Regions from separate parts of the Massilia violaceinigra genome, predicted to be linked through region 2. Evidence: predicted binding sites of a transcription regulator. Region 2 holds the regulator's gene; each other region holds the start of a gene.
What was found. Region 2 encodes FNR, which switches genes on or off when oxygen is low (the NO sensors DNR and NnrR bind a similar motif). Its sites were predicted from a motif close to TTGATNNNNATCAA; they were not measured.

Region 1 (5,039 bases), 3.6 Mb from region 2:
GAAAATCTCCTTGGATTGGACGGGAACTGGTCCCCGGGATTCTAGACGAATCATCCAAGCCGGCTCGCCCGTTACGCCACCGCGCCCTCCGCCTGTGCCTGCACGGCTGCCGGGGCCGGCGCGCGCCCGCGCCGCCGCACGTACAGCACCAGCCCCGGCAACTGCAGCAACACCAGAATGCCGAACGCGGCCTGGTAGGCGCTGACCGGATACTGGTGCAGCACATTGGCTTGCCACAAGCCCAGCACCTGGCCAAAGCCGGCCTGCACCAGGAAGGCGCCGATGAAAATCAGCAAGTTGAGGCAGGTAGCGGCGCGCCCGGTCAGGCTGGCGGGCATGCTCTGGGCCACGATCGCATACTCGATGCCGGTAATGGTGCCGATCAGGGTAAACAGCACCGAGAGCGTCTGGAAGCTCGGTTTGAAATTGAGCACGATGCCGATCTGCACCAGCAGGAACAAGCCGATGCCGATGGCCGCCACGTCGAGCGGTTTGACGCCGCGCCGCCCGGCCCACTCGGTCAGCATGCCGACCGCGATGGCGCCGAAAATGACGGCGGCCATGCTCAGGTACAGCAGGTAAGCCACGGCGGCGTCGGAAAAATGCGCCACGTCGGACAGCCAGCGCCCTATCCACAAGCCCTGCAGGCCGAAAAACACGGCATGCGGAACGAGCATGAGCGAAATGGTCTTGCGAAACGCCGGATCGCGGTAGACATCGAGGATCGAATGCAAGGTCGGCGCCGGCATCTTGGGCGCGGCGGCAGCGGCGCGCGGCGTCACCAGCCAGATCAGCAAGCCAACGCAGGCGGCCAGCGCGCCGAGCAGGATGAACAGGCCGCGCCAGTCGGTGAACTGCAGCGCCAGGCGCACCGGCAGGGTGGCCGAGGCCGCGCCCAGCCCGCCTACCGCGATCAGGTAGCCGTGCACCGACGGCAAGCGCTCCGGTGCGATCCAGCTGGAAATCGACTTGACGGCCGACATGAAGCAGCCGCCCAGCCCGAAGCCGATGACGGCGCGCGCCACCACCAGTTCCGCGAAGCTGTTGCCATGCGCGAACATGACGGCGCCGCTGCCGGCCAGCAGCATCAGCACCAGTTGCACCTTGCGCGGTCCGTAGCGGTCGAGCGCGATGCCGACCGGCAGCTGCACCAGCGCGAAGGAAAAGAAAAAGGCACTGGTGAGCAGCCCCAGTTGCCCGGAGGTGAGCGAGAGCGATTGCACCAGGTTGGGCGCCAGCACGGCGTTGACGGTACGCAGCAGCGAGGACAGGTAATGTCCCAGCGCAAACGGCAGGAACACGGAGAAAAAAATGGCCAGACCGGACAGTGCCTTGTGCTGCTGCGCGCCTCCCATCATGCTTCTCCCCGGCCTCAGGCGGCGTCGGTCTGTTTGCTGCAGCCGCCCGCGCCGGCCCGCTGCGCCGTCGAGATCGGAATGACCTTGCCGGCCGGCGCATGCACGGCGCCATCGTCCTCGCTTTCAAAGAAGAACTTGCTCTTGCCGAAGGCCGGCACCAGGTGGTCCATCCAGGTGGCCTTTTCGTCGAACTTGGCGAAGAAGGGCTTGCGCACCCAATCCGGATTGCGTGCCTGCAAAAATTGCAGGGCGAACAGTTTTTCGCCATTGATGGTGACCACGCCATCGATCACGACCTTGCCTGGGAAGGCGCTCATGGAGGGCCCGCGCACCGTGCGCGACAGGCCGGACACCATCTGGTAGGCCGACTGGAAGATTTCGTGGGCGCGTGCCAGCGGCAGGGAAAAATACTCGCTGGGGCCGGTGTCGCGTTCGACGAACATGTAGTAGGGAATCGCGCCCAGGCGCACGCCGGTGGTCCACAGTTCGGCCCAGCTGGCGGGGTCTTCGTTGATGTGGCGGATCAGCGGGCCTTGCATGCGCAGGGTGGCGCCCGTCGAGACGATGCGCTTGACCGCCTTTTGCGCCATTTCGTTGCGCAGTTCGACGGCGTGGCTGTAGTGGCCCATGATGGCCAGGTTCTTGCCGGAGGCAACCACTTTCTCGAACAGGCGCATCAGGTCGTCGGCATCGCGGTCGGTGACGAAACGCTGCGGCCAGTACGCCACCGCCTTGGTGCCGATGCGAATGTTCTGGATGTGCGCCAGCTCGGGCACCAGCAGCGATTCGAGGAAGCCGGCCAGCGAACGGGTATTCATGATCATCGGGTCGCCCCCCGTGATGAGCACGTCGGTCACATCCGGATGGGTGGCCAGATAGGCCACCAGCTCGGTCGTTTCGCGCGCATCGAACTTCATGTCGTCCATGCCGACGAATTGCGGCCAGCGGAAGCAGAAGGTGCAGTAGGCGTGGCAGGTCTGGCCGGCGCTGGGGAAGAACAGTACCGTTTCCTTGTACTTGTGCTGCAGGCCGCGCAGGGGAGCGTCGTTTACGCGCGGCACGTTGTGGGTCATCTGGCCGGCCGGATGGGGATTCATGCGCATGCGGATCGTGTGCACCAGCTGGTTGATGGCCGTTTCATCCTTCTTGTACAGCACCAGCTCGCGCAGCCGGGCGTATTCCTGGGGCTGCAGCATGTCGCGGTGCGGAAACACCAGGCGGTAGATCGGATCGTCCGGAATATTGCTCCAGTCGATCAGCTGGTCCATCACATATTCATTGGTGCGAAACGGCAGCACCCGCGAGACCACTTCCACCGCTTCCTGCAGCTCGGGCGACATGAATTGCCACTGACGCGCATTGGCGATCGACTGGCGGGTGTAGGGCTTGAATTTGGGGGACGAAAGATCGGTCACGACGGGCTCCTGAACAGGGTGGGAAGGCAGAAAATCATCATATGCTTGCCACTGGGAATCAAATTGCCCTGCATCAATATGACGAAGCAACGTTGTTCTTGTGCCCGCACAAGCGGCCTGGAGTGTGGCGTGCGCGCATCCTTCGCCTCGGCCTTGACATTGCGCAACCGGCGCCGGGAGCGGGGGCGTAGATTACGCAATGCACCCAAGCAACAACCCTCCATTCCTGAAAGGATTTGCCATGAAATTGCTGCTGACCGCCACCGCCCTGTGCTTCACCTTTGCCGCCGACGCCGCCTGCGCCGCCGAACCCACCGAGAAAGACGCGATTGCCATGGTCGAGCGCGGCGTTGCGCTGATCAAATCCAAGGGCAAGGAAGAAATGGTCAAGCGCATCAACGCCAAGGACAAGGATTTCGTCCAGGGCGAGCTGTACATCGACATGCGCGACCTGCAGACCGGCATCGTGCTGGCCCACCCGATCAACCCATCGATCGTGGGCAAGGACCTGACCGATGTGCCCGATGCGAGCGGCAAGAAATATCGCCGTGAAATCATCAACCTGGGCCAGTCGAAGGGCAAGGGCTGGGTCGACTACCAGTACAAGAACCCCACCAACGGCAAGATCGAGCCGAAAACCACCTACATCCAGCGGGTTGACGATGTGGTGCTGGAAGCGGGCATTTACAAGAATTGATGCAATTGCAAAGCGGGCGGCATCTGCCGTCCGCGCAACGTACTGTCGGGAGTAAGGCATGCTGAACAAACTGCGTATTGGGCCCAAGCTGCTGCTGGCCCCCGCTCTGGTGCTGATTTTGCTGATGCTGGTGGCTGCGGGCGCCTGGTACGGCATGGTGCGCCAGAATGCTTCACTGGAAAAAATGGTGCTGGTGCACGCCACGCGCCAGAAAGCCGCGGCCGACGTCGCCGGCGACGCCAAGCATGCGCACGCCAATATCTATCAATTGCTGGCCTGGATCAACGGCAGCTTCGCCCAGTCGCGCGTGGATGCGCTGACCGCCGACATCGGCAAGAAGCACCGCGCCATCGCCGACCAGCTGACGGCGCTGGGCCAGATGGCCGACCCATCCGAGAAAAAGCTGATCGAAGCGGCCGGCGTCACGCTGGCGGCTTACCGCAAGGGTGTGCTGGAAACCATCGAAATGGCGCAGATGGACCAGTCGATCGCCACCAATTCGATGCAAAAGGCCGAAAAGGAATTCGTCACGCTCAGCGCCAGCCTGGGCCAGCTGGCGTCCCTGGAAAAGACCCGGGCCGAGCACGCCTACGCCGAGGCGCGCGAAGAATTCCGCTCGCTGGTGGGGGCGATGGCGGCGCTGGTGCTGCTCTCGATCGGCCTGTCGCTGCTGGCCACGATGCTGGTGCGGCGCGGCATGCTGGCCGACATCCGCGCCATTGCCGGGGTGGTGGGCGACCTGGCCGAGGGGCGCCTGACGGTGGGTACGCCAAACCGCGGCCGCGATGAAATCGCCGACACCTCGCGCGCGCTGGACCACACCATCGCCAACCTGAACCAGACCTTGCGCACCGTGCTGACCTCGGTGCACTCGATCGACACAGCCTCGAAGGAAATTGCCACCGGCAACCTGGACCTGTCGAGCCGCACCGAAATGCAGGCCGGCTCGCTGGAACAGACCGCCAGCGCGATGGAAACGCTGACCCTGGCGGTGAAGGAAAACGCCAGCAATGCGCGCCGCGCCAACGACTTGGCGTCCAGCGCCGCCACCCTGGCCGCGAGCGGCGGGCAGGCGGTCGAACGGGCGGTGACGACCATGGCCCAGATCAAGGCCAGCTCAGGCAAGATTGTCGACATCATCGGCGTGATCGACGGTATTTCATTCCAGACCAATATATTGGCGCTGAACGCGGCGGTGGAAGCGGCGCGCGCCGGCGAGCAGGGCCGCGGCTTTGCCGTGGTGGCGGCCGAGGTACGCACCCTGGCGCAGCGCTCGGCGGCGGCGGCCAAGGAAATCAAGACCCTGATCGCGGCCTCGGTCGCCATCATCGACGGCGGCAGCGCCTCGGTCAACGAAGCGGGCAGCAGCATGGGCAATATCGTCGCCTCGGTCAAGCAGGTCAACGAGATCATCGAGCGCATCAGCCTGGCCAGTTCCGAGCAGGCCGAAGGCATCGCCGAAGTCAATATGGCGGTCGGCCAGATGGACTCCATGACCCAGCAGAACGCGGCGCTGGTGGAGCAGGCGGCGGCCGCGGCCGAAAGCCTGCACGAGCAGACGGTGAACCT
Region 2 (5,039 bases):
CACCCTGATCGTCACCTACGACCAGGAACGGGGCGAACCGCGCGGCGCGCTCAATCCCAAGGCCACGCCGCAGGACGCGAAAAAGAAGGGCGATTGCATCGACTGCAATATGTGCGTGCAGGTGTGCCCGACCGGGATCGACATCCGCAAGGGCTTGCAGTACGAATGCATCGGCTGCGCCGCATGCGTGGACGCCTGCAACGGCGTGATGGACAAGATCGACCTGTCGCGCGGGCTGATTCGCTACTCGACCGACAACGCAATGGACAACAAGTGGTCGGCCAGGCGCATCGGCCAGCGCATCTTGCGCACCCGGGTGCTGATCTACACCGCGCTGCTGGTGCTGATCGTGGCCGGTTTCGGCACCGCGCTGGCGCTGCGCACGCCGCTCAAGCTCGATGTGATCCGTGACCGCGGCTCGATGGGGCGCGAAGTGGGCGACGGCATGATCGAAAACGTGTACCGCCTGCAGATCATGAATACCGCCGAAACCGGGCATACCTTCCGCATCAAGGTGTCGGGCATCGATTCGGTGCGCCTGGCCACGACCGACCAGGCCGTGCTCGATGGCGCCAGCACGCGCGCGGTGCCGGTGCGGGTGCAGGTCGAACGCAGCGCGGCGGCGCGCGGCGCGGCGGCGCCCGGATCGAACCACATCGAGTTCGAACTGACGGCGGTGGACGACCCGTCGCTCAGCGTGCGTGAAAAAGCCGTGTTCATCGTGCCAAAATAAAGCAAACAAGGAGACCCGCATGCAAACCGCCTCACCTCTGATTCCCTCCATCGGCCCGTGGTACAAGCACCGCTGGCCATGGCTCCTGATGCTCGGCCCCGCCATCGTGGTGGTGGCCGGCGTGAACCTTGGTTTCGTCGCCTACCGCGGCCAGGATGCGATGGTGGTCGACGACTACTACACGAAGGGCAAGGCGATCAACCAGGACTTGCGGCGCGACCGCGTGGCCAGCGCCATGCGCCTGGGGTTCGACGCGCGCTATGATCCGGCCACGGAAAGGCTGGCCGGTACCCTGACCAGCGGCGGACAGGCCTTGAGCGCGCCGTTCAGCATCCACCTGGCGCACGCCACCCAGCCGCAGAAGGACCGCAAGCTGGACGTGATTCCGGATGCGGCTGGGCGTTTTTCGGTGGCGTTGCCGCTGCTGGAACGGGCGCGCTGGCAGGTGGTGGTTGAAGGCGGTAAGCGTGACTGGCGTCTGGCTGCGGCCTGGCACTGGCCGCGCGAGCAGGCGCTGGCGATCAAGGCCGACGCTGCGGACCTTGCTCACTGACCGGGGGAGTGCAGATGCGACTTGCGATGAAAGTGTTGTGGCCCGCCTTCCTGGCGGCGATGCTGGCCGAAGGCTGCTTTTTTGCGCTGTTCGATCCGCGCGAGGCGCTGCATGTGGGCGACATCACGCTCTCGCCGATGGCGGCGTACACCATCGGCTTTTTCTTCTTCTGGACTTTTTGCGCGCTGGCCAGCATGCTGACCTACTATCTGGTCGTGGTGCCGGACGATCCGCATCCGCCGTTTTAGCCTGGATATTTTGTGCGCCGTGCCAAGGAGCGCGAGAGAGTTCGGGTCAAGTGGATGCCGCGCCATCGTCAAACACCGCCTGCAGGCTGGGCGCGTTGAGGCTGCGCTCGAACCACTGTTCAAGCTCTGCCTGAGTGGCCTGACCGATGCGTTGCGTTGCCGGCCCCGGCAATTCGCCGAACCGCTTGCGCAACAGGCTGCCCAGCGCCCCGCGTAGGGCAATGACTTGTCCTTCCGCCTTACCTTCCGCACACCCGTTTTGAAAGCCGATCTCCTCGATCTGCTCGGCGCACGTTGCAAGTTTGCCTCCCATGTCGGCATCCTCCTCCGCGCTATCAACCATAAACAATTCCGAATTGCCGGTTCCGCGTGCCAGCAAACCGTTTACCCATACCTGAATCGAGCGCCGCAGGCTGGCCTGGGGTGATTCCTTGAACCACGTCGTCAGCGCCGGCAAGACGTCTGTTGAGACCTCGGGCAAGAGTGAAAGTTCAAGCCGGAACAGCAGCGCCAGCACCCGCTCGAAGGCCGACAGGGCGACTTCATCGAGCAGCTTGAAGGAAGTGAAATCCGTGACCAGTTCGCGCACCCGTTCCGGGTGGGCGAACAGCGAGCGGTATCCGAGGTCGTGAGGGCGGGCATCGCGCATTGTGGCGAGCGCCCATGCCCCGCCTTTGCGCTGCCTCACGCGTGCGCGGCGGCGTACAGGCCGGAAGGATAAGGCAGGTAGCAGGATGTGGCGCGCGGGGAAGAGGAAAGCCCGTAATTATGTCCTGATAATTACCTGTGAACATTATTATCGCCTGTTGGAAAACTGATTCCCGCAGGCTTGTTGCGACTTACGCCATCGGGCTGCACTGCTCGGTGCCGGCGGCCAGCGCCTTGAGCATGGCCGGGTCGAGCAGGGTCATTTCGCGCTTGTCGACGCCGATCCAGCCCTGTTTCTTGAAGCGCGACAGCAGGCGGCTGATGCTTTCGATGGTCAGGCCGAGGTAGTTGCCGATATCTTCGCGCGACATGCGCAGCTGGAAACTGGTGGCCGAGTAGCCGCGCGCCGCGTAGCGTGCCGACAGGTTGACCAGGAACACCGCAAAGCGCTGCTCGGCCCGCATATTTCCCAGCAACAGCATCACATTTTGCTCGCGCGTGATTTCCTGGCTCATGATGCGGTGGAAATGGCGCAGCAGGGTGGGCACCTCGCCGAACAGTTCTTCCAGGCGTTCGAATGGAATCTCGCACACTTCGCTGTCTTCGAGCGCGACCGCGTCGCAATGGTGGCGGTCGCCGCTGATGGCGTCCATGCCCAGCAGTTCGCCGGCCATCTGGAAACCCGTGATCTGCTGCTCGCCGCCCGCATTGACCTGGTAGGTCTTGAAGTGGCCGAAGCGGATGGCGTACAGGTTGCGGAACGGCTCGTCCATCTGGTACAGGCGCTCGTCGCGCAAGACGCGGCGACGCTTGCCGATGATGTTGTCGAGTCGGGTGATATCGTCGTTTTCGAGTCCCATCGGCAGGCACAGCTGGTGCATGCTGCATCCCGCGCAGCTGGCCTTGAGCGCGGCGACGTTCAAAATGGCTGCGGGAACGAATGGAAGAGGCTGGGGCATAGGGGTCTGACGGTTTGTGGCTTGAGCCGTATGATACCCCAGTGGAACCATGGCAGGCAGGCTAATAGCGGCGCAGCTGCGGCATTTTCCCCAGTACAGATGCCCGAATGGCCATGGTGGCGTTGCATTATCTGCGCAGGCGTTGTGCAAGTCCCAACAGCGCCGACCAAAGAACAAGGGAAAGACCAATAGCGCCCGCCGATACCAGTTGTGCGGCACTTAATGGCGTGAAATGAAACACGGCCGCCAGCCCGGGCACGCAGATCACGACCAGCAGCGCGGCGAGGGCGTTCGCGGCGATCATCCACCGCACCCGGTTGGGCCGGCGCCGCCGATGAGGGGCGCGTCGGGGCGGCGAGGCGGCAGCAGGAACATGGGTTGGCGCGCGGCGTTCCATGCCCGTTGGAGAAGGCCAGGGCGGCAGGCGGCCGGCAGCGCGTTGGGGCCGTCCGCGGCGAGGCGGATCGTTCAAGATATCAATGACTTACCAGCAAGGCTTGATGTGGCACGAGCGTGCCGGGATCGGCTACTTAGCGCGGGCGGAAACGCACGTCGACGGTCGAGACCTCGCCCGTGATCTTGGCTTTCTTCGGCTTCTTGGGCTTTTTCAGCACCTCGCCGGCGGTGTTGGTCACCGGCACCCGGTGTTCGGGCGAGAAACCAGGCTCCTCGATCCGCTCCAGGGTCTGTTTGGTGAGGATTTCGATGGCGGCAAGCAACTGCACTTCGTCCGCGCACACCAGCGACACCGCCTCGCCCGAGGCGCCCGCGCGGCCGGTGCGGCCGGTGCGGTGAATATAATCCTCGGCCACGATCGGCAGGTCGAAATTGACCACCTGCGGCAAGTCGTCGATGTCCAGTCCGCGCGCGGCCACGTCGGTGGCCACCAGGATCTTCGCTTCGCCCGCCTTGAAACGGTCGAGCGCGCGCAATCTGGCCGGCTGCGGCTTGTCGCCATGGATCGAATCGGCCGCGATGCCCTGCGCCTGCAGGGTCTCGACCAGCTGGTCCACGCCCTTGCGCGTCTTGACGAACACCAGCACCTGGCCCCAGCGGTGCTTTTTCAGCAGATACAGGAACAGTTCCGGCTTGCGCTTCTTGTCGACCGGCACCACCCACTGGCGGATGCGCTTGACGGTGCTGTTGCGCGGACTGACCTCGATGCTCAGCGGGTCGATCAGCAGCTTGCCGGCCAGCGCGCGGATCTCGTCCGAAAAGGTGGCCGAAAACAGCAGGGTCTGGCGTTTTTTCGGGAGCGCGGCGAACACGGCGTCGAGCTCGCGCGAAAAGCCCAGGTCCAGCATGCGGTCCGCTTCATCGAGCACCAGCGTTTCGAGCTGGTCGAACTTGACCGCGTTCTGGCGGTACAGGTCGAGCAGGCGGCCGGGCGTGGCCACCAGCACATCGAGGCCCTTGCGCAGCTTCATCATCTGCGGATTGATGCTGACGCCGCCGTAGGCGACGTGGGTCCGCAGCGGCAAGCCGGCCCCGTAGGCACGGAAACTTTCGTGCACCTGTTCGGCCAGCTCGCGGGTGGGCACCAGCACCAGCACGCGCACCGCGTTGGCGCCGACCTGGCCCTGCAGGGTCAGGCGCTGCAGCAGGGGCAGGGCGAAGCCGGCGGTCTTGCCGGTGCCGGTCTGGGCGGCCGCCATCATGTCGCGTCCGGCCAGCACGGCCGGAATGGCTTGCGCCTGCACCGGGGTGGGGGTGCTGTAGCCGAGCGCGTCCAGTGTGCGCACGAGGGGATCGATCAGACCGAGGGAATCAAAAGACATGGGGAAGCGACCTTGCAGCAAAAGAACAAGGGCGTAGTTTACTCTGTCCGGCGCCGGCCGGGGCGCAAAACCCCTAGCGCGTGGCGCTCACAGCTGCCGAGACGGTCGGCTTGGTCGGCT
Region 3 (5,039 bases), 760 kb from region 2:
GCAGGCGCGCCAGGTTGATGTCGACGTCGCGCGCCGGCTCCGCAGGATGGCCGTCGGCCGGCGCGGCGGCCGCAATGAGGGAACTGTCCACGTTGTACTCCCTGAGGTTAACCCGTAAGAAATCCGGATAGCATGACCGCGCCGTACACGCTCAGCAGGCCAGCGAAGGCCAGCCCGAGCAGGTACTGGCCGCGCCGCAGCTTGCGCCGTTCGGTATCGGTCCAGCTCATCGAGACCGTGCCGATCACATTGAGCCCGGTGATTTCGCGCAGCGCGCTCGGGCTGACGAAGGTCGGACGGACCTGGCTGATCAGGAACGCCACGCCCAGCCCGGCGCACAGGGCGATGACCAGCACGCCGCTGTAGAACAGGCGGCGGTTGGGACCGACCGGGGCGACCGGCATGGTGGGCGGATCGATGATGCGGAAGGTCATCATTTCGGTCGAGGAACTCAGGTCGCCCGACAGCTTGGCCGACTCGCGCCGCGCGATCAGTTTTTCGTAGTTATCTTTGTTGATTTCATAGTCGCGGTTGAGCTGGGCCAGCTGCGATTCGACTTCGGGCACGGCGTTGCTCTGCTCCTGCAGGCGGTCGTGGCGCACGCTGTATTCGTGCACGCGCACGCGCATGGCGGCCACCTTGGCATCCGCTTCGGTCAGGGCCACCTTGAGCTGCTGCAGCATGGGGCTGTAGAAACGGCCGGGGTCGCCGTCGCGCTCGGCCAGCTTGCTTTCCTCGATCTTGCGCGCTTCGAGCTGGGCCAGCAGGCGGCGCGCGGCGATCACGTCGGGGTGCAGGTCGGTGTACTGCAGGCGCAGGGTGTCGAGATTTTTGTTGATCGCGGCCATGCGCGCATCGATGTCGGGATTGACGATGGTGCGCGCACGCGCGGCGGCGCCGGCCGGCTGCGGATCGCCATTGATGCGGGCCTGGATCGCCAGGCGCGCCTGTTCGGCTTCGAGCAGGTCGATGCGCGCGGTACTGAGCGCGTCGCTGGCGATGGCCAGCTGGGCGCTGTAATCGACGCCCTGGCGCGGCAGCAGGGCGCTGTTGCGCAGCTTGAATTCCTTGACCGTGTTTTCGGCCGCTACCAGGCGCTGCTCGTAGTTCTTGATCTGGTCGTCGATGAACCGGATGGCTTGCTGCGAATCGCCCTTCTTGCCCTTGAAGCTGCCTTCGAGGAAGATGGTCAGCAGCGATTGCACCACGTCGTGCACCTGCTTGGGATTATCGCCGCCGTACGTGATCGAATAGATATCGTTGGTGCTGGTGCCGGTGATTTTCAGGCGCGCGGCCAGCTCCTCGACCTGGCTTTCGCGCTGGCGCGGCGTGGTGGCGTCAACGTCGAGGTCGACCATGCGCAGCACGCGCTCCAGGTTCGGGCGGCTGAGCAGGGTGCGGCTCATGATCGAGACCTGCTGCTGCACGTTCGGGATGCTAGTCATGCCCGCCATCAGCGGCTTGAGGATGCTTTGGGTGTCGACGAACACGCGCGCCGAACTCTGGTAGTCGTTCGGCAGGCGCAGTACGACCACCCAGCCCGCGCCCGCCACCACCCACATGACGCCCACGGCGAGCCAGCGATATTTCCAGATGCCCCTTGCATGCAGCAGCATCTGGCTGATGAAGTCCTCCATATCGTGTGGGTCTCCGTAAGTCGGGCAGCGATCGGAAGGGCACCTGCCAGCTTCACTACGCGTTCGATTATATGTCTGAGGAAACAGTAAGATTCTGCTGATCACGGCCGCGTTGATTCGCGTCAACGGCGGCAAAAGCGGATGTCCGCGCCACCCTCGTGCAAGAAAAAACAGCCCGGCCAGGAGCGCTCCTGACCGGAAAAATGCAGGCTGCCAACGAGCCGTGCATCAGGGTCCCCGCCGGGCATCCGGCGCCCGCATCCCAGGCCGGCGCGGACGGCGCAGCAGCGGTTGCGGACCCTGCGATGGCTTCGGACCACCAAGCCATCTTCTTCTTGTTTGCATCGTGTCCGGCTTACTTGCGGCGGCGTGCCAGCAGCGACATGCCCAGCAGGCCGAGGCCGAAAATCGCCAGGCTGCCCGGTTCGGGCACCGCCACCGTGTCCTGCAGCGCATTGGCCAGGGTGGTCTGGTTGATCGTCAGCTGGTAGGTATCGACCTTGTTGAGCCAGGGCGTGACCGCCGAGAAGCTCATCTTGCCCGGGTTATAGGTCGACATGCCGGGGAAGCTGTCGGTGCGGCTGACATTCCCAAAGCTGTTCAGTTCGCCCGGCTGATAGGCGAACACGACCTGGCCGGTACTCATGTTCATGATGTTCATGCTCCACGACAGGCGCGCGATGGCATTGGTCTCCATGCCGGCGCCGGTGCTGGCATAGGCCTGGGTGAAAGGGGTGCCGTCGAAGGCGATGGTCATGGTTTCGCCCACGCCGAGGGTGAAGTTGAACGAGGTCGAGGTGCCCACGTCGGAGTCGCCGGCGGCCTCGCCATCGGTAGCCAGGGAAGCGTCGGCGCGCGTTTCGGCGCGCACGCCGGCTTCTTTCGTGCCGATGGTCATGGCGCTGCCGGTCATGTTCTGGTCGGCGTAGCCGAAGGTGCCGGGCACTGGCGGGGGGCCGGAAAAGGCGGTGAAGTTGTTTTCGGCGCGGGGCGGATTGGGCAGTCCGACAAACTGATGGGCGACGTCGGGTGAGGTGCCGCTGAGGATGCCGCGGTTTTGCGGTTTTGCGGCCAACACCACGCCGTCGAGGGAGGCGGTGGCATGGGCCGAATTGGTGCCGTCGAGCATAGTGAAATCCGTCGACTTGAAGGCAGCACCGCTGGAATGGAGCAGGCGGAAATTGTCGACAACGAGGACGGCCTGGGCAAATGCATCGGCGCGCGCACCGTTCATGGCGGCCAGGCAAAGGCCGGCAATCGCCGCGTTTTTCAACAGTGATGTCGGGACTAGTTTCATAGTGAACTCTCCGGTGGGGATGAAGTGGGGAAGCGTCGACAGCTTGCGGCGCCGCCGTGCCTACCCTGTATGCAGCAAGCGTGCCAGCTCGATTTCACTCATCAAATCAACGACTTGCGATTCCGAGCTCGGCAGTTACGGCGGTTCCGGGCGGGCCTGCAAAAATTCCCGACGTCGCGCGTTTGTTGCAGAACAATGGCGCGCGGGACAGCGTGAACTTCCGTACGGATGGCCCTGTCTGACCTACACAACTTTGCGCGCGGGCCGGCAGGCGGCACGCACGATCACGTGGAAGGAAAGAGAGCCATGTTTCAAGACGAGCTACCGATTGCAACGTTCGAGATGCCGGCGGGCTTACGCGAGCCGGACGGGGGCGTCGCCACGGCGACCGAGCCCGATCCGGGCCAGGCGATGCAGGAATTTCATATCCGCCTGGCCAACTCGGCGGGACGGCGCGAAGCCGCAAGCCTGCTGATCCGCAAGATGTACGGCTGGCGCGGCTATGCCTTCGAGCCCAGCCTGCATCACGACCCGCACAAGGTCACCCTGTATGCGGAGACGGGCGGGGTGCTGGTCGGCACCATGAGCCTGTGCCTGGACAGCGAATTCCGGCTGCCGGCCGATGACAATTTTCGCGACAAGCTCGACCTGCTGCGCAGCCAGGGACGGCGCCTGTGCGAGCCGTCGCGCCTGGCAATCGACAAGGGCGTGACCAAGCGCGTATTCGCCTCGCTGATCCACATCTCTTATCTGTACTCGCACAAGCTGCACGGGTTCACCGATTACGTGATCGAGGTCAATCCGCGCCACGTGATGTTCTACAAGCGCATGCTGGGCTTTAGCGACTTCGGCAGCGAGCGTCCGTGCCACCGGGTCGGCGCGCCCGCCGTGCTGCTGCGCCTGCCGCTGGCGGAGATGGGCGAGCAGATCCGCAAATGGGGCGGCCTGATGGAGCAGCATGGCGAGGAGCGCTCCTTCTATCCGTACTTCTTTCCGCAGCATGACGAGCCCGGCATTACCGCGCGCCTGAACGGCGGGTATCGCGCCAACGGAGGCCGCGATGCGTATTATTGAGGAGCAAAAATTCCGACACGAGCAGCCTGATTCCGGGTGGAAGCGCGGCGTGCTGGCGGCGCTGCGCCTCATCGTCGGCGCCGAGCACGCCAGCGACGACCCGGCCGCGCTGCGGCGCTACACCTGCAGCACGGCCGCGCGCAGCACCGTGCCGCTGGCGGTGGTGCGCCCGGGCTCGCAGGCCGAGGTGGTGGCGCTGGTGCGGCTGGCGGGGGCGCGCGCGCTGCCGCTGTATCCGCTCAGCACCGGGTGCAACTGGGGCTACGGCGATGCCTGCGCGGTAGGCGACGCCCAGCTCATCGTCGACCTGGGCAGGATGAACCGCATCGTCGAGGTTGACGCCGAACTCGGCTACGCGGTGATCGAACCGGGCGTGACCCAGCAACAGTTGTCGGATTATTTGCACAGCGAAAAGCTGAACTGGTGGATCGATTGCACCGGTGCCGGCCCCGACACCAGCTTCATGGGCAATATCCTGGAACGCGGCTTCGGTCACTCGCCGTACGGCAACCGGCTGCAGCACGTATCCGGCATGCACATCGTGCTGGCCAGCGGCGAGGTGCTGGCGACCGGCTTCGGCCACTATCCGCAGGCGCGTGCGGCCCATCTGTTTCCTTATGGTGTAGGGCCGTTTCTGGACGGGATGTTCACGCAATCGAATTTCGGCATCGTCACGCGCATCGGCATCTGGCTGCAGCCCGCCGCCGACTGCGTGAACCATTTTCTGTGCACGATGTCTGAACATGAAGATATCGGTCCTGTGGTCGATGCATTGCGCCCCCTGCGCATGAACGGCACGCTGCGCAGCATTGTTCATATTGGCAATGACTTGCGCGTGATCTCGGGCGGCCGCGTGTTTCCCCGATCGCTGGCGCCGGACCAGTCCAGCCTGCCGCCGGCGGTGCGTGGCAGCTTGCGCGAGGCGGCGGCGGTGGGCGCATGGACGGTGTCGGGGGCGCTGTACGGAAGTGCCGCGCAGGTGGCGGCTGCCCGCGCGGCAATCAAGGTGGCCTTGCGCGGCACGCGCGCGC
Region 4 (5,039 bases), 1.7 Mb from region 2:
ACGTGGTCAAGATCGACCAGTCATTCGTGCGCAACATGGCTGGCGGCGAGCGCAACCGCACGCTGGTGAACACCATGATTTCACTCTCGCACGAGCTGGGTTTTCGCGTGGTGGCCGAAGGTATCGAAACCGATGACGTTCGGCAGTTGCTGCGCGATCAGGGTTGCGATGAGGGGCAAGGCTACCTGTTCGCCCGGCCGCTGGCGCCGGAAGACCTGTTCGCCTGGTGCGCGCGCGAGCAAGCCGAACAGCCCGCCCCGCGCGCACCCTGGAAGCCTATTTGCCCTGTGACGCCTTCGCCGGCGCGTCATACTGCAACCTGACCACCCGTCCGCTGCGGTCCTCGACCAGGAAAATCTCGCCGTCGCGGCCCTGCTTGACGTCGACCGGCGCTCCGGCCGACTGGTTCGGCTTGGCGGTCCAGTCGCTGATCAGTTCGATTTTCTTGCCCAGCGGCGCACCCTGCGCATCGGGCAGGAACGCCACCAGGCGGTGGCCGTGCTCGCGGTAGCCGTGAAATCCCATGATCAGGCTATTTTTGTATTGCGGCGGGAACATGTCGCCCGTGTAAAAGGTCATGCCCAGCGGCGCGGAATGGGCCGGCAGCAGGCGCGCCGGGGCGCGGTAGCTGGCGCACTTGGCGGCCGGATACTCCGGACTGGCCACATTGTTGTCGTAGCAGTAGGGCCAGCCGTAGTTGCCCTTGGCCTCGATCAGGTTCAGCTCATCGTGCGGCAGATCGTTATCGTTCTTTAATCCCTTCATGGCCGCCTGGATCGCATCGCGCGAATTTTCGCCCTGCCACACCGCATGCGTGACCGGGTGGACCGCCAGCGCCATGGAATTGCGCAATCCCGTAGCGTGCACTTCCCAGCTCTTGACGGTGCCGGCCGGCCATTGCATCTGATATTTGCGCAGCACGCCCAGGGCATTCGGCCCGCTGGCCTCGGCGCATGGTTTGGCCGGGTCCGGCGCCCTGCCGCCCTTGCCTTCGCAATGGTCGCTGCCGGAGCCGACGTTGACGATCAGGTCGCCCTTGGCGTCGAAGCGCAAGGCGGTCAGCGGGTGGCGGCCAATGCCGGGCAGCGCCGCTACGCCGGACTTGCCGCCGATAATGTCCTTGGTGGTGCCGTCCGGATCGCGCGGATCGAAGCGGAACACGCGCTTGATGGCGCCCACATACACCAGCCCGTCCGGCCCCAGCACGATGCCGTTCGGACGGTCGATTTTCTTCATCAGCAATGTTTTCTGATACCCGGCCGCGCTCGGCCGCAAGGTCCAGATGCTGCCCTGGTTGGGCTGCCAGCCGCCCAGGTCAACCACCAGCACGTCGCCATTGTCCAGCGGCTGCACGCCGCGCGCGAACTTGAAGCCGCCGGCGATGATGCCCGCGCAAAAGCCCGGCGGCGTCGTGACAGCCAGGCGCGGTGCGCCGCCGCATTTATCGGCCGCGGCGGCGCCACCGGCCATCAGGGAAAAAGCGGCGGCCAGCGCCGGGCGAAGAAGATTGCGGGAGTCGAAAGGCGTCATGCGGCATCCAATGAAGAAGGTGCGGGAATTATAGAGTATTGAATGCACGCAGCATTTCCAGCGGCAATGTCTGAGCGATCACTCTATGATTGATCGGTCAATTTTGATGTGCGTCAATTTTTTTGCGTTCACTGTATGCGATTCTGCATGCCTCCGGACGCATGCTGCGTCGCAACAAATGGCAGATGCCAATGTCGTCCGGACTTTGCCTGTCCGGCTAGCACCGGACACCGATGCACCTTTTTGGACGATCCCCACATGAACAACAATTTACGCGCCTATCTGCTCGGCGGCGGTATCGGCTCGCTGTCGGCAGCCGCTTTTATGATCCGCGACGGCAATGTCCCCGGTGAAAACATCCGCATTTACGAAGCCGCTCCTCTGCTCGGCGGCAGTCTGGACGGCGCGGGAACGCCCGATCAGGGCTATTCGCTGCGCGGTGGACGCATGCTCACGTTCGACAACTACGAGTGCACCTGGGATCTGTTCAAGTCGATTCCCTCGCTGGCGGACGAAAACAAGAGCGTGTTCGATGAAACCGTCGATTTCAACGAGCTGCACAAGTCCCACTCGCAAGCGCGCCTGGTCGACAAGCGCCGCGCCAAGGTGCCGGTAACGTCGATGGGCTTTTCGATGCACGACCGCGCGCAGTTGCTCAAGCTGAGCCTGGCCGACGAAGAGACGCTGGGCGCCGACACCATCAGCGACTGGCTCGATCCTTCCTTTTTCGAGACCGAGTTCTGGTATATGTGGGCCACCACGTTTGCTTTCCAGCCGTGGCACAGCGCGGTTGAATTCAAGCGCTATTTGCACCGCTTCATGCTGGAGTTTTCGCGCATCGAAACGCTCGCCGGCGTGCGCCGCACGGTCTACAACCAGTACGATTCGCTGGTGCGCCCGCTGCAGGAGTGGCTGCAACAGCAAGGCGTGCGGTTCATCCTCGACTGCAAGGTGACCGACATCGGCCACGCCAGCGTGGATGGCAAGTTCGTCGTCACCGGTTTTGACTGCATCCGAAGCGGCAACAGCGAGCATGTGGACGTGGCTGCGGGCGACCTGGTGTTCTTCCAGAACGGTTCGATGACCGACGCGTCGAGCCTGGGCAGCATGACCAGCGCCCCGGAAAAACTCGACAAGACCGACAGCCATGGCTGGACCTTGTGGGAAAAGCTGGCGGCCGCGCAGCCGGGTTTCGGCAATCCGGCGGCGTTCAACAGCAGCATTTCGGAATCGTACTGGGAATCGTTCACCGTGACCCAGCAGGATTCTGCCTTCTTCGACAAGATGCAGCAGTTCAGTGGCAATGAAGCCGGCACCGGCGGGCTGGTCACGTTCAAGGATTCGAACTGGTTCATGTCCATCGTGCTGGCGCACCAGCCGCACTTTGCCAACCAGCCGGCCGGCGTGAAGGTATTCTGGGGTTATGCGCTGTCACCGGACCGGATCGGCAATTTTGTCGCCAAGCCGATGTCGGACTGCACCGGCGAAGAAATCCTGCGCGAGCTGTGCGGCCATTTGCGCTTCGATCTCGATGCGGTGGAAACGGCCAATTGCATCCCTTGCCGCATGCCTTACATCACCAGCATGTTCATGCCGCGTTTGCACAGCGACCGTCCGCTGCCGGTGCCGAAGGAATCGAAAAACCTGGCGTTCATCAGCCAGTTTGTCGAGATTGCCGATGATGTGGTGTTCACGGTGGAGTATTCGGTACGGGCCGCGCAGATGGCGGTGTATGAACTGCTCGATATCAAACGCGAAGTGCCGCCGATCAAACAGCACGATCACGCACTGAGCACGCAGTTCGAAGCCTTGTTCAAGGCCTTGAAGTAGGCATGGGAGCAGGCGGCGCGGCCGGAGCACGCCGCACGGAGTCGATTTGAATCACCAGCGGGTGAAAATAACCGCGCACGATCATCCGTTCGCCCTGGCGCAGGGCGGGCTTCACCTCGTCGACGCATATATCCGTATCCGTCGATTCGAAGCGTAACAAGGTCGCCGCCCGGTATCGGCAACTGTTGCATTTGCTGCCTGTGCATTCATTGGTCGTGCCGACCCTGAATTCCCGCTCCACCAGCGGCGGCGACATCAACATCGCAAGAATCCAGAGCGCGCAGGTCATCCATCCGTAAAACATCAGGCCGGTGATGCCGAGCATTGCCAGGTAACTGACCCACGAGAAGCGCGTTCCACGCAGCCGGCTGGCGTGCGTACCCATCTCGATATCGCGTCGCACCGTGCGCATCATCGGCCGCGCGACCAGTACAATGCCCATGCCGGCCGCTGCAAGACCAAGCCAGATGGATGGCTGGGTAAAGTAAATGCTCCAGGAACAATACACTGCTATCGGGCCCCAAACCAGCACGGCGATGAGCGCGATGGCGAGCACAGTGCGAGTCAGGCTCACCGGGACGGGGCGAGATGATTTGTAGCGCATGGGATGGACAAACACAATGAGCGAACCGCATTCTACCCCGCGCCGGGAAGGTGCTTTTCCATTTCCACACAATCCAGCGCAATGCCGCACGGGTGCGCATACACCGCATTGCGCAGCACGACAAATCCCGCCGCCCGATAAAACGCCACCGCATTGAGCGAGGCCGATAAATACAAGCGTGTGCAGCCACGCTCCAGCGCCATCCGCTCCAGGGCGGCGAGCATCGTCTTCCCGATGCCGCGCCCGCCCACCGCCGGATCGACAAATACCGCATCGACTTCGCCGGCAACCAGGTCGAGAATCGCATAGCCCAGCATGGCGCCCTGCTCTTGCGCAATGACGGCGCCGCCGCTGGCAACCAGCCCGGGATACGATCGCGGCGCCGGGGCCGCCGACCATATCTCGACCACGTCGGCCGGATAATGACCGGCGCAGCCGATGCGCACCGCGCGCGTACGCAGCGCCCACATGGCATCGATATCGGCCAGCGTGGCCGCCCGTAATATCAGCATGGCCCGCTCCTCAATCGACGATAAACAGTCTGGCGCCACTGCGCGTGCCGGAGCGATGTGCTTCGGCGTTATCGGCAACCTGGTAACTGATGCCCGGCGTGAGGATGAACTTGCGGCCGTCGGCCAGTTCGCTTTCGAGCTCACCGTCGAGGCATAACAGGATATGGCCTTTGCTGCACCAGTGGTCGGCCAGATAACCGGCGCTGTATTCCACCACGCGCACGCGGATGGCGCCGAACTGGCGCGTCTGCCAGTACGCCATGCCGGTTTCGCCGGGATGCTCGGTACGTTCCACGCCGGTCCAGTCGGTAATACCAAAGGGAATATCGGAGATGTTCATGCGCATGCCTTGTTCAATGCCGTCATTGAAAACGGACGCTGTTTCCAGCATCCGCAAGCGCATAACATAGCATGCAGGAAGACATTGCGCTCGGCCCGGCGTCGGTCGGCGGGCCTGGCAAATGAGGATGGCAGCGCGGGCGGTGATGTGCTGTCCGCGCCGCCAGGGTAACTGTTAAGCGTTGTTCCAGGCCGTGTCGTGCATCTGCTCGAAACCGATCTTG

Region 1: a site for FNR is predicted at 2,837-2,850, ahead of CR152_RS11915 (KamA family radical SAM protein). Genes of this name have one in related genera too.
Region 3: a site for FNR is predicted at 1,750-1,763, ahead of CR152_RS23410 (XrtA system polysaccharide chain length determinant). Genes of this name have one in related genera too.
Region 4: a site for FNR is predicted at 1,634-1,647, ahead of CR152_RS19890 (oleate hydratase). Genes of this name have one in related genera too.

Annotation. Positions count from the first base shown of each region.
Region 1 is NZ_CP024608.1:2,605,804-2,610,842, reverse strand. Features, by position in the region: gene CR152_RS11920 (MFS transporter) at 72-1,358, opposite strand; gene CR152_RS11915 (KamA family radical SAM protein) at 1,373-2,773, opposite strand; gene CR152_RS11910 (cache domain-containing protein) at 3,015-3,470, shown strand; gene CR152_RS11905 (methyl-accepting chemotaxis protein) at 3,529-5,039, shown strand, end outside.
Region 2 is NZ_CP024608.1:6,176,934-6,181,972, reverse strand. Features, by position in the region: gene ccoG (cytochrome c oxidase accessory protein CcoG) at 1-733, shown strand, start outside; gene CR152_RS26550 (FixH family protein) at 753-1,286, shown strand; gene CR152_RS26545 (hypothetical protein) at 1,301-1,534, shown strand; gene CR152_RS26540 (hypothetical protein) at 1,581-2,183, opposite strand; gene fnr (fumarate/nitrate reduction transcriptional regulator Fnr) at 2,374-3,141, opposite strand; gene CR152_RS33295 (cation transporting ATPase C-terminal domain-containing protein) at 3,269-3,538, opposite strand; gene rhlE1 (RNA helicase RhlE1) at 3,672-4,919, opposite strand; gene CR152_RS34730 (hypothetical protein) at 4,993-5,039, opposite strand, start outside.
Region 3 is NZ_CP024608.1:5,419,977-5,425,015, forward strand. Features, by position in the region: gene CR152_RS23405 (XrtA-associated tyrosine autokinase) at 1-91, opposite strand, end outside; gene CR152_RS23410 (XrtA system polysaccharide chain length determinant) at 108-1,637, opposite strand; gene CR152_RS23415 (EDSAP-1 family PEP-CTERM protein) at 1,993-2,934, opposite strand; gene CR152_RS23420 (N-acyl amino acid synthase FeeM domain-containing protein) at 3,241-4,008, shown strand; gene CR152_RS23425 (FAD-binding oxidoreductase) at 3,995-5,039, shown strand, end outside.
Region 4 is NZ_CP024608.1:4,510,846-4,515,884, reverse strand. Features, by position in the region: gene CR152_RS19900 (putative bifunctional diguanylate cyclase/phosphodiesterase) at 1-323, shown strand, start outside; gene CR152_RS19895 (PQQ-dependent sugar dehydrogenase) at 277-1,530, opposite strand; gene CR152_RS19890 (oleate hydratase) at 1,789-3,360, shown strand; gene CR152_RS19885 (hypothetical protein) at 3,344-3,964, opposite strand; gene CR152_RS19880 (GNAT family N-acetyltransferase) at 3,997-4,476, opposite strand; gene CR152_RS19875 (DHCW motif cupin fold protein) at 4,487-4,816, opposite strand; gene CR152_RS19870 (Crp/Fnr family transcriptional regulator) at 4,991-5,039, opposite strand, start outside.